DNA from 3 places in the Bacillus sp. PK6-025 genome. Region 1 is predicted to be linked to each of the others. Evidence: riboswitches for the same ligand, from Rfam matches in the RefSeq annotation. Region 1 holds a riboswitch; each other region holds the start of a gene.
The links. Region 1 has a riboswitch for S-adenosylmethionine ahead of M1D67_RS21325 (5-methyltetrahydropteroyltriglutamate--homocysteine S-methyltransferase). Riboswitches for the same ligand answer to the same signal wherever they lie in the genome.
Positions count from the first base shown of each region.

Region 1 (4,209 bases):
TCATCTCAAAACTGTTTGATGAACAGCCTGCGGCTGACGGCATTTTTGCCAGCGATGACCTCATGGCCGCTACAGTCATCACCGAAGCAAAAAAACGCGGAAAAGACATTCCCGGGCTATTAAAGGTGATCGGCTACGACGGAACGGAAGCCGTTCAGTCCATCCTCCCGGAATTGACAACCATCCAGCAGCCGATTGAACTCATTTCCAAGACGGCCATCGAGATTTTGTCCAAAGCCATCGAAGGCGAATTCGATGATTTACCGCTGGAAACCTATTTGCCCGTACAGCTTTTAGAAGGAGAGACGACTTAAATGAATCGCACAAAAAAAGGAGACATTGACGTCTCCTTTTTCCATACATATCCTGATCTATCCAATTGTTAAAAATATAAAATTTACATTACTAACCTAAAATTTAACTTATTTTTCTAGACAAACGCATCTCCACATGATAAATTTAAAGACAAGTTTTCAAAAAATTCTAATTTTGGTACGGGGGTGCCTTTCATTGAGCGTAAGCCACTTTTTTCCTGAAACTCTAGTTGCTATTGTAAAAGACATGTTAACCAAAACCGATGGTTCAACAACCAAAGCGATTGAAACGCTGATCGGTGGCAAAGCCGAAATCGAAGTTTTTCAGCAAAATAATATTGATTATGACAAGCTGTCACCTGAAGAAGCGAGGCTGTTTCAACGCGATGATGACATCTTGTTTAGAACTTCCTCTTTGAAAACGGGCGATGATTATTTATCTTATAATTATGTCTATGTTAAAACAAACTTACTGCCGCCCGCCATCAAACAAGATTTGCAGGCAGAAAGGCTTCCCATCGGGAAAATCATTGCAGAACTGGAGTCAAGGCGTGAAATTTTCAGTACGGGCGACTGCCTGGGAAAACATTTCACACAACTTGTACCTGTTTCAGCAGACCGGACATATGCTTTTAAAAAATATCAGATTATCAGCGGCCGGCAGTGCATGTTCTATGTCTGCGAGCTATTCGATTTAGAAAAAATCTGCGAACGGACTGCGGGCTGAATCATGCCCGTCAGCTGCCACTTCATGAAAAGGCTTCCATAACCTCCCCATTCCTTCTTCCCTCAAAACAAAAACCCCTGCGAAACAGGGGCTGTTATTTATTGATACACCGTTTTCGGCACGGCAACGACCGGATTTCCGGCAGCATAAGGAGCGACATCGTATTGCTGGAAGACGATCGCAATGCCGTCTTTTGTGTAATAAAAAGCCGTGTTTTTACCAAGGACGATGTCTTTCTTCTTCACATCCGGGAAGAAAATGTCGCTGTGTTTTTGAATATAGTCGTAAATGTATGTTTTTGTCTTATCCATTTTCGATTTTGTATTTAAGATATCTGATAAATACACCCGCTTTTTAGAGGCAAGGTCATAGTTGAAAGAGCGGACTGCCGTATTTCCGTGCGCTCCGCCGGAGTAGACGTAATTACTTGTCAGAATGCTCAGCTTTTGGCCGGTCCGGTATTTCACTTCAAAGGACGTTTGATAATCTGTTTGGTATCCGTGCTGTTGGCCGTCTTTCTTGTTTTTTACATAATCTTTGTAGGACTGCTCAATATAACGTTTAAAATCTTTGTTGATCCTATTTTGGAGAGATTTGCTGCTTACATTTGCAACCTGCGGGTATTTCAAAGCCTTAATGTTTTTGTAAGTATGGCTCGTGACCGTCGGCTTTTTTTCATTTGCCGCGTGTGCAGAAGGAAGTGCGGCCGCACCGTACAGCGCAAAAAACAATACCCCTGTTATCAGCATACCTAACGCTTTAAACACTGTTTTTTTGTTCATAAGAACCCTCCTTAATCTGTCATTGTTTATCATACCCATTTTGAAATCAGGTACACATGATAGACCGGTAAACTCGCGAGAAAGTTTCTATTTTCGGAGATAAAAATTGAAAAATATTCTAATTCACCCTGTTCGTTCAGCACCTTGTTGACCATTTGAAAGACTGTCTTGACAAAAAATTCATACGCTGATTCGATACGCCCTCCGGTTTAACCGCAGAAGAAGAAAATGAAAAACCAAATAGTTTTTTTTAACCCATTGACATTTTTATAAAAAGTATTAATATTAAAATTATTAAAAAATTGCATAAAAAGGTTTTCCTTATCAAGAGTGGTGGAGGGACTGGCCCTGTGAAACCCGGCAACCGCTGTCTATGACAGAATGGTGCTAAATCCTTAAGAGCATGTTCGTGCTCTTGAAGATAAGGAGGAGATTGAATATATCAAGCTCTTCCTTATCGGGAAGAGCTTTTTTATGTCTATAAAGAAAGAGGGATGAAGCATGACACAATCAACCGATGTACTGAAGCAAACGCCTGGGAAAAAAATCGGACCGTACAGAGCTGATCAGGTGGGGAGTCTTTTAAGGTCTGCGCCCGTAAAAAAAGCGCGTATTCAAAAAGCGAACGGTGAAATTAGCGCTGAACAACTGCGCGAAGTCGAAAACGAAGAGATCAAGCGCATTGTCGAAAAGCAAAAAGAAATTGGCCTTAAAGCCGTTACTGACGGGGAATTCCGCAGGTCATGGTGGCATTTCGATTTTCTTGAAGGGCTTGACGGCGTAGAAGGATATACAGCGGACAAGGGCATTCAATTTCATAATGTTGAAACGAAGCCGCGCGGAATCAAAGTAACAAGCAAAGTCGATTTTACAAACCATCCGATGCTGGAAGATTATAAATTTCTTCATGATATTGCGGGCACACATACGCCGAAAATGACGATTCCGAGCCCGAATATGCTGTTTTTCAGAGGAAAACTTGGAGAAAGCCCGTACGAGGATCTGGATGAGTTCCATCACGATGTCGCGCAGGCTTACAAAAAAGCGATCCGCGCATTTTACGATGCCGGCTGCCGCTATTTGCAACTGGATGACACGGCCTGGTCGGTATTTTTCTCAGACAAAGGACATGAGCAGATCAAAGCCTTCGGCCGCCAGCCTGATGAACTGCGCCAGTCCTTCGCCAACACGATTAATGAAGCAGTTGAAGGACGCCCGGACGATTTGACGGTCACCATGCACATCTGCCGCGGCAACTTCCAGTCAACATGGGTGGCGGAAGGCGGCTACGATGCGGCTGCAGAAACGATTTTCGACGGACTCAATTTAGACGGACTTTTCCTTGAATTTGATGACGAGCGCTCCGGCGGCTTCGAACCGCTTCGCTATGTCAAACGGAAAGACTTGCAGATCGTCCTCGGCCTGATCACATCAAAATTCGGAGAGCTTGAAAACCCGGATGATATTAAGCGGCGCATCGACGAAGCAGCTCGCTTCGTCGACCTGAACCAATTGTGCCTAAGCCCGCAGTGCGGCTTTGCCTCCACAGAAGAAGGCAATCTCCTGACAGAAGAGCAGCAATGGGAAAAACTGCGCCATGTCGTCGAGATCGCAGAAGACGTATGGAAATAACACCTCATATTTGAGACATGCCTCCTGACGGCATGTCTCAGAATGTTGACAAAATCCCAAAACAGCTTTTTGTTTTGGGATTTTGTCATCCTTTCAGCGTGATTGAAAACCCTTGCAGTCTAGGAAGGCCGAGCATCGGAGCGGAGCGAATGTTGGAATTCGTGAGCACCGACGCGCAGGCCTGACAACGAATGCGGGGGTTTCTCGACACGCTGGAGACATGCCTCCTGACGGCATGTCTCTTTTTTTTTGCCCCTCTATACAATTTAAAATTCCTTCTTGATTTGTTCATAGTTTGATCATATTTGGCTTCTATAATGCTCTTTAGTGAGGTGATCGAACAATGATTAAGAAAAGGAAAATCGATATATTCCTGGTCTTCATTCTTGTATTATCTGCAGCTTTAAACTTGTACGGCATCTGGAATAGTGACACAGACAACGCCTACTATACGGCGGCCGTTGAAAGTATGACCCAAAGTTTTCATAACTTTTTTTACGCATCATTTGATCCAGCAGGCTTTGTAACAGTTGATAAACCGCCGGTTGCACTCTGGATTCAGACACTTTTTGCACTTGTGTTCGGCGTGCACGGCTGGAGCGTCGTTCTTCCTGAAGCGATTGCCGAAGTGATTTCCGTAGCACTGTTGTACTTTATTGTAAAACCTACTTTTGGCAAAACGGCGGCCAGAATTTCAGCTCTTATTATGGCGTGTACGCCGATTGCCGTTGCGGTCAGCCATACAAACAACGTC
Region 1 is NZ_CP096509.1:4,168,705-4,172,913, forward strand. Features, by position in the region: gene M1D67_RS21310 (LacI family DNA-binding transcriptional regulator) at 1-314, shown strand, start outside; gene M1D67_RS21315 (chorismate--pyruvate lyase family protein) at 511-1,041, shown strand; gene M1D67_RS21320 (DUF3298 and DUF4163 domain-containing protein) at 1,140-1,823, opposite strand; SAM riboswitch class I at 2,142-2,251, shown strand; gene M1D67_RS21325 (5-methyltetrahydropteroyltriglutamate--homocysteine S-methyltransferase) at 2,325-3,455, shown strand; gene M1D67_RS21330 (glycosyltransferase family 39 protein) at 3,799-4,209, shown strand, end outside.

Region 2 (4,209 bases), 1.7 Mb from region 1:
GCTTAAAAAGTCGGTTGCCGGGCTTCATCGGGCTTGTCCCTCTGCCTGCTCTTGATAAGAATATTGATTTTATAAATTATTTTGAATTATCCCATCGTTTTTCCCGGTTGTCAATGACTGTGGCCGGTCTTTTTGAATATATTCAGCTTGGCAATGCGCGAAGCCGCTTCCCGGAGCCGCTCTTCGCTTGTCAAGAGGCCGACTCTCACATAGCCTTCTCCGTATTTGCCGAAGCCGATGCCGGGCGCTGTGACGACATTCGCTTTTTCGAGAAGCAGATCGGAAAAAGCCTCAGATGTATACCCGTCAGGGACAGGCATCCAGGCGAAAAAAGAACCTTGCGGAGCATCCGCGTGCCAACCGATTTCGCGGACCGCACGAATCCATACATCCCGCCTTTTTTCGTAGCGCTCATTTTGCTCCTTGACACACGCTTGGTCTGATAGAAGCGCGGCTGCCGCGGCGTCTTGGACCGCTTTAAAAAGGCTGACATACATATGGTCCTGATAAAGGTTCAGCGCTTCGATCACAGATGCGTTGCCAACTGCAAACCCGACCCGCCATCCAGCCATATTATACGTTTTGGAAAGCGTGTAAATTTCGATTCCTGTGTCTTTTGCCCCCTCCGTTTCGAGAAAGCTGACAGGCCTCTTGCCGTCGTAGCCGATCGCACCGTAGGCAAAATCGTGGACGACGCAAATTCCGTTCGACTTGGCAAACCGGACAGTCTCTTCGAAAAAAACAGGCGTGGCTTGGGCACCGGTTGGATTGTTTGGATAATTTAAATACATGAGCTTCGCATTTTCTTTCACTTCCTTCGGAATCCGGCTGTAGTCAGGCAGAAACTGATTGCCCGCTGTAAGCGGCATCGTTTCCATGTTCGCTCTTGCCAGCTCAACGCCCGACCAGTAGTCGGGATAGCCGGGATCGGGAACGAGCACGGCATCCCCCGGATTTAACAAACATTGCGGAAGCTCGACAAGACCGGCTTTTCCGCCGAACAATACAGCGACTTCGCGTTCGGGATCGAGCTCTACGCCGTATTCCCTTCGATAGAACGCGGCTGCCGCCTCCTTGAGTGAACGGCTGCCGCGAAAGGAGGAATACTGATGGTTTTTAGGGTTGCGAACGGCTTGCGCCATTGTATCAACGATGTGATCAGGTGTCGGCTGATCGGGATTCCCCTGGCCGAGATTAATCACATCATGGCCGGCGGCGATTTTTTCATTCACCTTTTTCACCAAGGAAGCGAAAAACTGCTCAGGCAGCTGTTTCAGCACATCTGAAAGCTCAAATTTCATATGATTCACCCGCTTTTGAAAAATTCTTGAAATGATAGTCCATCATCATATATTGTTAAATGTAAAATGTAAAGAAAAAAATGAGGTGATCCAGATTGAAGCTGACAATTTCATGTCTGCAATTCGATATCGCATACGGCAATCCTTCTGAAAATTTTAAAAAAGCGGAGCAGCTGATCGAACAGGAAAGCCGGAAAGCGGATGTTCTTCTCCTTCCCGAGCTGTGGACGACGGGTTATGATTTAAAAAATCTCGGCTCCATCGCAGATGAAGAAGGCAGGCAAACGAAGAGATGGCTGCAGGAAACGGCAAAAGCAAACCGTGTCCATATCATATGCGGCTCTGTCGCCGTTAAGAAAAAAAGCGGTGTGTACAATATCATGTACATCGCAGACAAAAACGGACATTTGATCAAAGAATACAGCAAAGCTCACCTTTTCCAGCTGATGGACGAACACCTTTATTTGTCAGCGGGCTCAGGCGACGGGAGCTTCGAGCTTGAAGGGATCCCGGCTGCGGGGTTTATCTGCTACGACATCCGTTTCCCGGAATGGATCAGAAAACATACGAAGGAAGGTGCGGGCATCATCTTTGTATCGGCGGAATGGCCGCTCGCCCGCCTCGATCACTGGCAAAGCCTTTTAAAAGCCAGAGCGATTGAAAATCAGTGCTTTGTCGCAGCCTGCAACCGAGCGGGAAGTGACCCGGCAAACGAATTTGCGGGCCACAGCATCATCATTGATCCGCTCGGCCGCACCCTCGCTGAAGCAGGGAGCGGTGAAGCCGTCATCAGGACCGAAATCAACCTCGGGGACATTGAAAAAGCGCGGGGGCAAATTCCGGTTTTTGAGGACATTCGCAGAGATTTATATTAAAAAAGTGTTGACAAGAAAACTGAGATGCTGGTAACATTTTCAGCAACTGACCGAACTGAAATTTCAAAATTTTATATTGATTTCTCTTATCGAGAGTTGGGTGAAGGACTGGCCTAATGACCCCAACAGCAACCGACCGTAATACCATTGTGAAATGGGGCGCGAAATTCTGCGCCGCTAGGGCACGGTGCTAATTCCATCAGACTTTGAATTCTGAGAGATAAGAGAGGCGAACGCGACAAATCAGCCTCTTTCTCTCGATGAGAAAGAGGCTTTTTTATTGTTAACGACATTTAGGGGGAATCACACATGACCGTAACGAAAACCGCAGCATACGAAACTTTGACCGAAAGCTCCGCGGCCGCGCTGGCCGTCCGCCTCGGGCTTTTTCCAAGCAAAAGCACCCTGACATGCCGGGAGATCGGGGACGGAAACTTGAATTTGGTCTTCCGCGTGTATGACAAAGAGCAGCAAAAAGGGCTGATCATCAAACAGGCGGTGCCTTATGCGAAAGTCGTCGGCGAAAGCTGGCCGCTGTCGCTTGACAGGGCGAGAATCGAAAGCAGTGCGCTGATCCGCCAAGCCGAGCATGTCCCGCACCTTGTCCCGAACGTGTACTATTCTGACACCGAGCTTGCCGTTACCGTATTGGAAGACCTTTCTCACTTGGAAATCGCCAGAAAAGGACTGATTGACGGGAAGGATTATCCCCACCTGTCGGAAGACATCGGAGAATTCCTTGGAAAAACACATTTTTACTCGTCTGAATATGCACTTGACCCAACAGTTAAAGGGCGGCTTGTGAAGCAGTTTACGAATCCGGATCTGTGCGATATTACAGAAAGCCTTGTGTTCACAGACCCTTTCTTTGATCATGAGACAAACGATTTCGAAGAAGAGCTTCGCGATGAAGCGGAAGATCTTTGGCGCAATGAAGCATTAAAAATTGAAGCGGCAAAACTGAAACAGCGCTTTTTGTCTGCAGAGGAAACGCTGATCCACGGCGACCTTCATACAGGCAGCATTTTCGCAAGTGAAGAAGCCGAAACGAAAATCATCGACCCTGAATTTGCGTTTTTCGGCCCGATCGGGTTTGACATTGGACAGTTTATCGCCAACCTGCTGCTGCACGCGCTTTCCCGCGAAGAAAACAGGCGGGCTCCTTTATACCGCCATGTCGAGACCGTCTGGCATACGTTCAGCCGGACATTCAGCGAAGCATGGGAAAACGATGCTCTTGACGCTTGCAAAAATGAGAAAGGACGCCTTGAATCAGTTCTGAAGCAGGCGTTTGAAGACGCAGCAGGCTTTGCCGGCTGCGAAATGATCCGCCGGACGATCGGCCTTGCCCATGTGGCGGACCTTGAAACAATCGTTCCGTTTTCCCGGAGAATCAGCCAAAAAAAGCTCGCCCTTAAAATAGGCGCAGCATTCATAGAAAAACGCAGTGGTTTCCGGACGCCAAAAGACTTGATTGAAGCGTTTCGGAACGCACTTAAGGAGTGAATGACATGCCTGAACAATTTGCGGTGCCCCGCTCTGTCGAATGGGAAGAAGCATCGGTAAAAATTCTGAACCAGCAAAAGCTTCCCGAAAAGACGGAATACCTGCACCTCACAACAAAAGAAGACGTCTATGATGCGATTCAAACGCTGAAAGTGAGGGGTGCACCTGCCATCGGCATTACAGCCGCCTTCGGACTCGCCCTTTGCGCACAAAGCATCAATACATCTGAGGTTTCCGCGTTTCTGGTGGAACTCGGAAAAATCAAAGATGAACTCAATCAGGCAAGGCCGACAGCCGTCAATTTATCCTGGGCTCTCAATCGGCTGGTAATAAGTGCGGAGGACGCAAAATCGGTCAATGAAGCAAAAACAAATCTGATCCATGAAGCCATTCAGATCCAGGTTGAAGACGAAGAAACGTGCCGGCAAATCGGACAGAATGCACTGCATTTGTTCAAATCGGGTGACAGCATCATGACCATCTGCAACGCCGGCTCGATTGCGACAAGCAGGTACGGTACGGCCCTT
Region 2 is NZ_CP096509.1:1,450,829-1,455,037, reverse strand. Features, by position in the region: SAM riboswitch class I at 1-61, opposite strand, end outside; gene M1D67_RS07395 (pyridoxal phosphate-dependent aminotransferase) at 111-1,301, opposite strand; gene M1D67_RS07390 (carbon-nitrogen family hydrolase) at 1,397-2,176, shown strand; SAM riboswitch class I at 2,260-2,403, shown strand; gene mtnK (S-methyl-5-thioribose kinase) at 2,486-3,682, shown strand; gene mtnA (S-methyl-5-thioribose-1-phosphate isomerase) at 3,688-4,209, shown strand, end outside.
Region 2: linked by a shared signal. The riboswitch ahead of mtnK (S-methyl-5-thioribose kinase) and the one ahead of M1D67_RS21325 (5-methyltetrahydropteroyltriglutamate--homocysteine S-methyltransferase) in region 1 are both predicted to bind S-adenosylmethionine.

Region 3 (4,209 bases), 1.5 Mb from region 1:
ACCTGTCTGCTGATGCGCCCGAGGCGGAAATAGTCATGTCCATCCTGTGCGATGATCACATGATATTTGTAAAGCGGCGAGAAGGATGACGGCAAATAGACGAGAAGCTCCATTTCCTCGCCGAGCTCTTCCGAAAAAAGCTTCTTCTCCTGAATGACTCCTGTTTTCATAGCCAAGATGAATTCCTCCAGAAATAATGTTTGTGAACGTTTCCATTCATTTTAACACGAAATTCTCTTGTGAAAGAAGCGAAAAGGGCTGCCGAACTGTTCGGCAGCCGTGATTTTTTATGTCCGTTTTTTTTCGTACCAGGGCGTTGACGGTCTATCCGGAGGGTATCCGCAGCGTTCGCGGTACATTTTTCTTTCCTCTGTGAAATCCCACCAGCTTTTAGCGCTTTCGGGATCGTTGGCATAATGGACGATGCATCGCAGCGCATCTTCTGCACAAGGATCTTCCCAGTAGCCTTTCAGTTTTTCGAGGCGGATGATCAAATCCGCACCTGATTCATGCTTGATGTCGCCAAGGGAATAGTAGCCCAGGTCAACGGCGCACTGCGCCATTTTCGGCCCGATGGAAGGAGCGGTTTGAAACTGGGCGAGCGCCTTGATGTATGCGGCGCGCTCCAAAGACGAACCGAGCGTATGTGCAAGGACGGACAGATCCATATATGCCGTGTTTTTTATTTTTACCTTGGCTGTCCTTAAGTTTGACCGTTCTTTTTTTGTCAGAGGCAGCTTCATATGAACACCTTTTAAAGATACAGATCGAACATGTTGACGTCATAGCCGAGCTGTTTTAAATAATTAAACAGCTGGGCCCTGTGATGGAAGACGTGGGTGAGCGTTTCCGTCAGCCAGCGGCTTTGGGTCATCCCTTCATCAAGGTAAAACGGCTTTGTTTTTTTCGTCAAAAATTCCTCGTCGGAGAGGGAAGTCATATACGTTTGAAAAGCGGCGAATCCTTTCTGCATAGCTTCAGCCATTTGGTCAGCCGACTGCAATGCACTATACTTCTTTTCAATTCGGGAGATGGCGGCCTCTTCCTTTTCCTGCATGATAGCCATGTCGGCTTCTGGGATGGCCGTCAGATGGCTTGCCAGTTCTTTCAGGCTTCGCATGCGGTCGGCGGGCCGGTAAGACCAGTCAGATTCCTTCACTTTTTTCAGAAGATGACACGTGGAGCGGATGCCCGTCTCCATCTCGTGGAACAAATCGCTCCGCAGGGCTTGAACTTGCTTCATTTGCTTCATCCTTTCCATTTGGCTTTATTCTAAAAGTATCACCTAATCCTGACAGGCTTTGTCACGATTCTTAAAAAAAGTTAGTCGTACCTTGCTAAAATGTCAGCAGCTTTCCGTTTCAGCTGAAGCTTGATTTCTGCGGGTTCTTTGACAGTTGCCTCAGTGCCGAGGTTCCACAAAAGTTCCCCGAAATACTCAAGTTCTGGTCTGGGGAGGTTTGCATCGATCGCCCCCGTCCCGTCATCCCGCATGGTGAGGATCTTGAATAAGTCCACATCAGCCGCAGCCCGCCTGGCTCCTCTGCGTGTCAGTTCCGCTTGCAGCCGCACCGGTTCAGGGCACTCGCTCTCCGAATGTTTGATCCAGCTGAGAACCGATGGATAGGGAAGCTGGCGGGCCAGCGGGCTGGCCGCTTTTTCCGCCCGAAGGATGCGGTCGGCGCGGAACAGTCTGAACGCCTGCCTTTTAAAGCAATAGGCCGGACAGTACCAGAAGCCGTTCCAGCTGAACAAGCCGATGGGCTGGATGGATCTCTCCGCGCAATCGTCTGTTCCGTCATAAACGACCGTCAAAACGGATTGATTGATGGCTGCATCAAGAAGCGTTTCTAAATGTTCGGCGGCTTTTGGACGATGCGGATTCCAGAACACGATTCTGTCTTTCATCGCATCAATCCGCTCCTGTGTTTCCGCGGGAAGGTGGCGGTAGAACTTTTTTAAAACCATCCGCGTTTCCGCATCAAAGGGAAGCGATCCGAAAAACTGCAGAGATTGATACGCGAAAAACATAGCCGCCGCCTCTGATTGTGTAAAAAAGAGCGGCGGAAGCACAGGTTCATTCAGCAAATAATAGCCTCCGTTCGCGCCTGTTTCAGAATAGATCGGGACGCCGAGCGCGCTCAGCTCGTCCAGATCGCGGAGAATCGTGCGGTAGGAAACCCCGAATTCTGCTGCGAGCTCCCCGGCCGTAAATTTTCGTTTTGTATGAACGGTCATCATCAATTCGATTAATCGCTCTGTTTTTGGCATCTGATTCCTCCGGTTCCGTCGTTTGGTTTCATCATACCATGTTCAATATGAGGAAAGATTTAAAAATGACCCTTGAAAAATGTCTTGACTTAGGTTAAAGTAAAGAACAATCAGAAAATTGAAGAGATTCTTATCACGAGAGGTGGAGGGACTGGCCCTTTGAAACCTCAGCAACCGGTCTGCACTGACGATGTCAGTGTACCAAGGTGCTAAATCCAGCAAGCAGATGCTTGGAAGATAAGAAGAAGCGCATAATCCCCCTTCTTCTTATGAAGAAGGGGTTTTTTATTTTTAAAAGGATGGTGTCATATGACTGAACATGTACAAACAACGCTGGCGCAAATCGGCAACCGCAGTGATGAAATAACGGGAACTGTCAATCCTCCCGTTTATTTCTCTTCTGCGTACAGGCACAAAGGGATCGGGGAATCCACAGGGTTTGATTACATTCGCACAAAAAATCCGACAAGACAGCTTGTTGAAGATGCAATCGCGAAACTCGAAGGGGGAACGCGCGGCTTTGCGTTCAGTTCCGGTATGGCTGCCATTCAGACGATCATGGCTCTGTTTCAAAGCGGGGATGAGCTCATCGTTTCGTCCGATTTATATGGGGGAACGTACCGCCTTTTTGAAAACGAATGGAAGAAATACGGACTTCGCTTTTTCTACGACGATTTTTCAGACGAAGACTGTATCAAGTCGAAAATCACGAACAATACAAAGGCACTGTTTGTAGAAACGCCGACAAATCCGCTCATGCAGGAAGCTGATATTCAAAAAATCGCGCAAATCGCCAAAGAGCACGACTTGCTGCTCATTGTCGACAATACGTTCTATACACCGGTTCTGCAAAAGCCGATTGAGCTCGGCGCTGATCTTGTCATTCACAGCGCGACGAAGTATTTGGGCGGTCATAACGATCTTTTGGCGGGGCTTGTCGTTGCAAAAGGCGAAGAGCTGTCTGAGGAAATGTTCCAGCACCAAAACGCCATCGGCGCGGTTTTATCGCCGTTCGATTCATGGCTCTTAATGAGAGGGATGAAGACGCTCGCTCTCAGGATGAGACAGCATCAGGAAAACGCGCGGGAACTTGCGGCCTTTTTGGAAGAGCAGGAGGAAATTGCCGATGTTCTTTATCCGGGAAAAGGCGGCATGCTGTCATTCCGCGTTCAAAAGGAAGAATGGGTTAATCCGTTGCTGAAAAATCTCAAGACGATCTGTTTCGCCGAAAGCCTTGGCGGAGTCGAAAGCTTCATCACCTATCCGGCGACACAGACCCATATGGATATCCCGGAAGACATCCGAATTGCAAACGGCGTCTGCAACAGACTTCTGCGCTTTTCAGTCGGAATCGAACACGTCTCCGATTTAAAGCAGGATCTAAAAGCTGCGCTGGAAAAAGTAAAAGGGGAGGCGGTTCCGCATGAGTCATGAAAACTGGACGCTTGAAACAAGGCTTGTTCATAACCAAAATAAAACGGACGGAGCAACCGGAGCCGTCAGCGTGCCGATCCAGCACGCCTCAACCTTTCATCAAGGTTCTTTTGACAAATTCGGCGAATATGACTACAGCCGGTCAGGAACACCGACAAGAACGGCGCTTGAAGACACGATAGCCGAGCTTGAGGGAGGGACGAGGGGATTTGCTTTTTCATCCGGAATGGCCGCGATTTCCACCGCCTTTCTGCTTTTGTCAAAGGGCGATCACGTGCTTGTCACAAAAGATGTGTACGGCGGCACTTACCGGATGATTACGGAAGTGCTGAGCCGCTTCGGGATTGAACATACTTTCGTCGATATGACGGATTTAAATGAAATTGCTTTAAACATAAAGGAAAATACAAAAGTCATCTACCTTGAAACACCGTCAAATCCGACGCTCGGCATTACGGATATCAGAGGCGTCGTCAAGCTTGCCAAGGCGCACGGCTGTCTGAC
Region 3 is NZ_CP096509.1:1,320,027-1,324,235, forward strand. Features, by position in the region: gene M1D67_RS06690 (esterase family protein) at 1-176, opposite strand, end outside; gene M1D67_RS06695 (helix-hairpin-helix domain-containing protein) at 288-743, opposite strand; gene M1D67_RS06700 (DinB family protein) at 755-1,243, opposite strand; gene M1D67_RS06705 (helix-turn-helix transcriptional regulator) at 1,324-2,271, opposite strand; SAM riboswitch class I at 2,399-2,515, shown strand; gene M1D67_RS06710 (methionine biosynthesis PLP-dependent protein) at 2,581-3,705, shown strand; gene metC (cystathionine beta-lyase) at 3,695-4,209, shown strand, end outside.
Region 3: linked by a shared signal. The riboswitch ahead of M1D67_RS06710 (methionine biosynthesis PLP-dependent protein) and the one ahead of M1D67_RS21325 (5-methyltetrahydropteroyltriglutamate--homocysteine S-methyltransferase) in region 1 are both predicted to bind S-adenosylmethionine.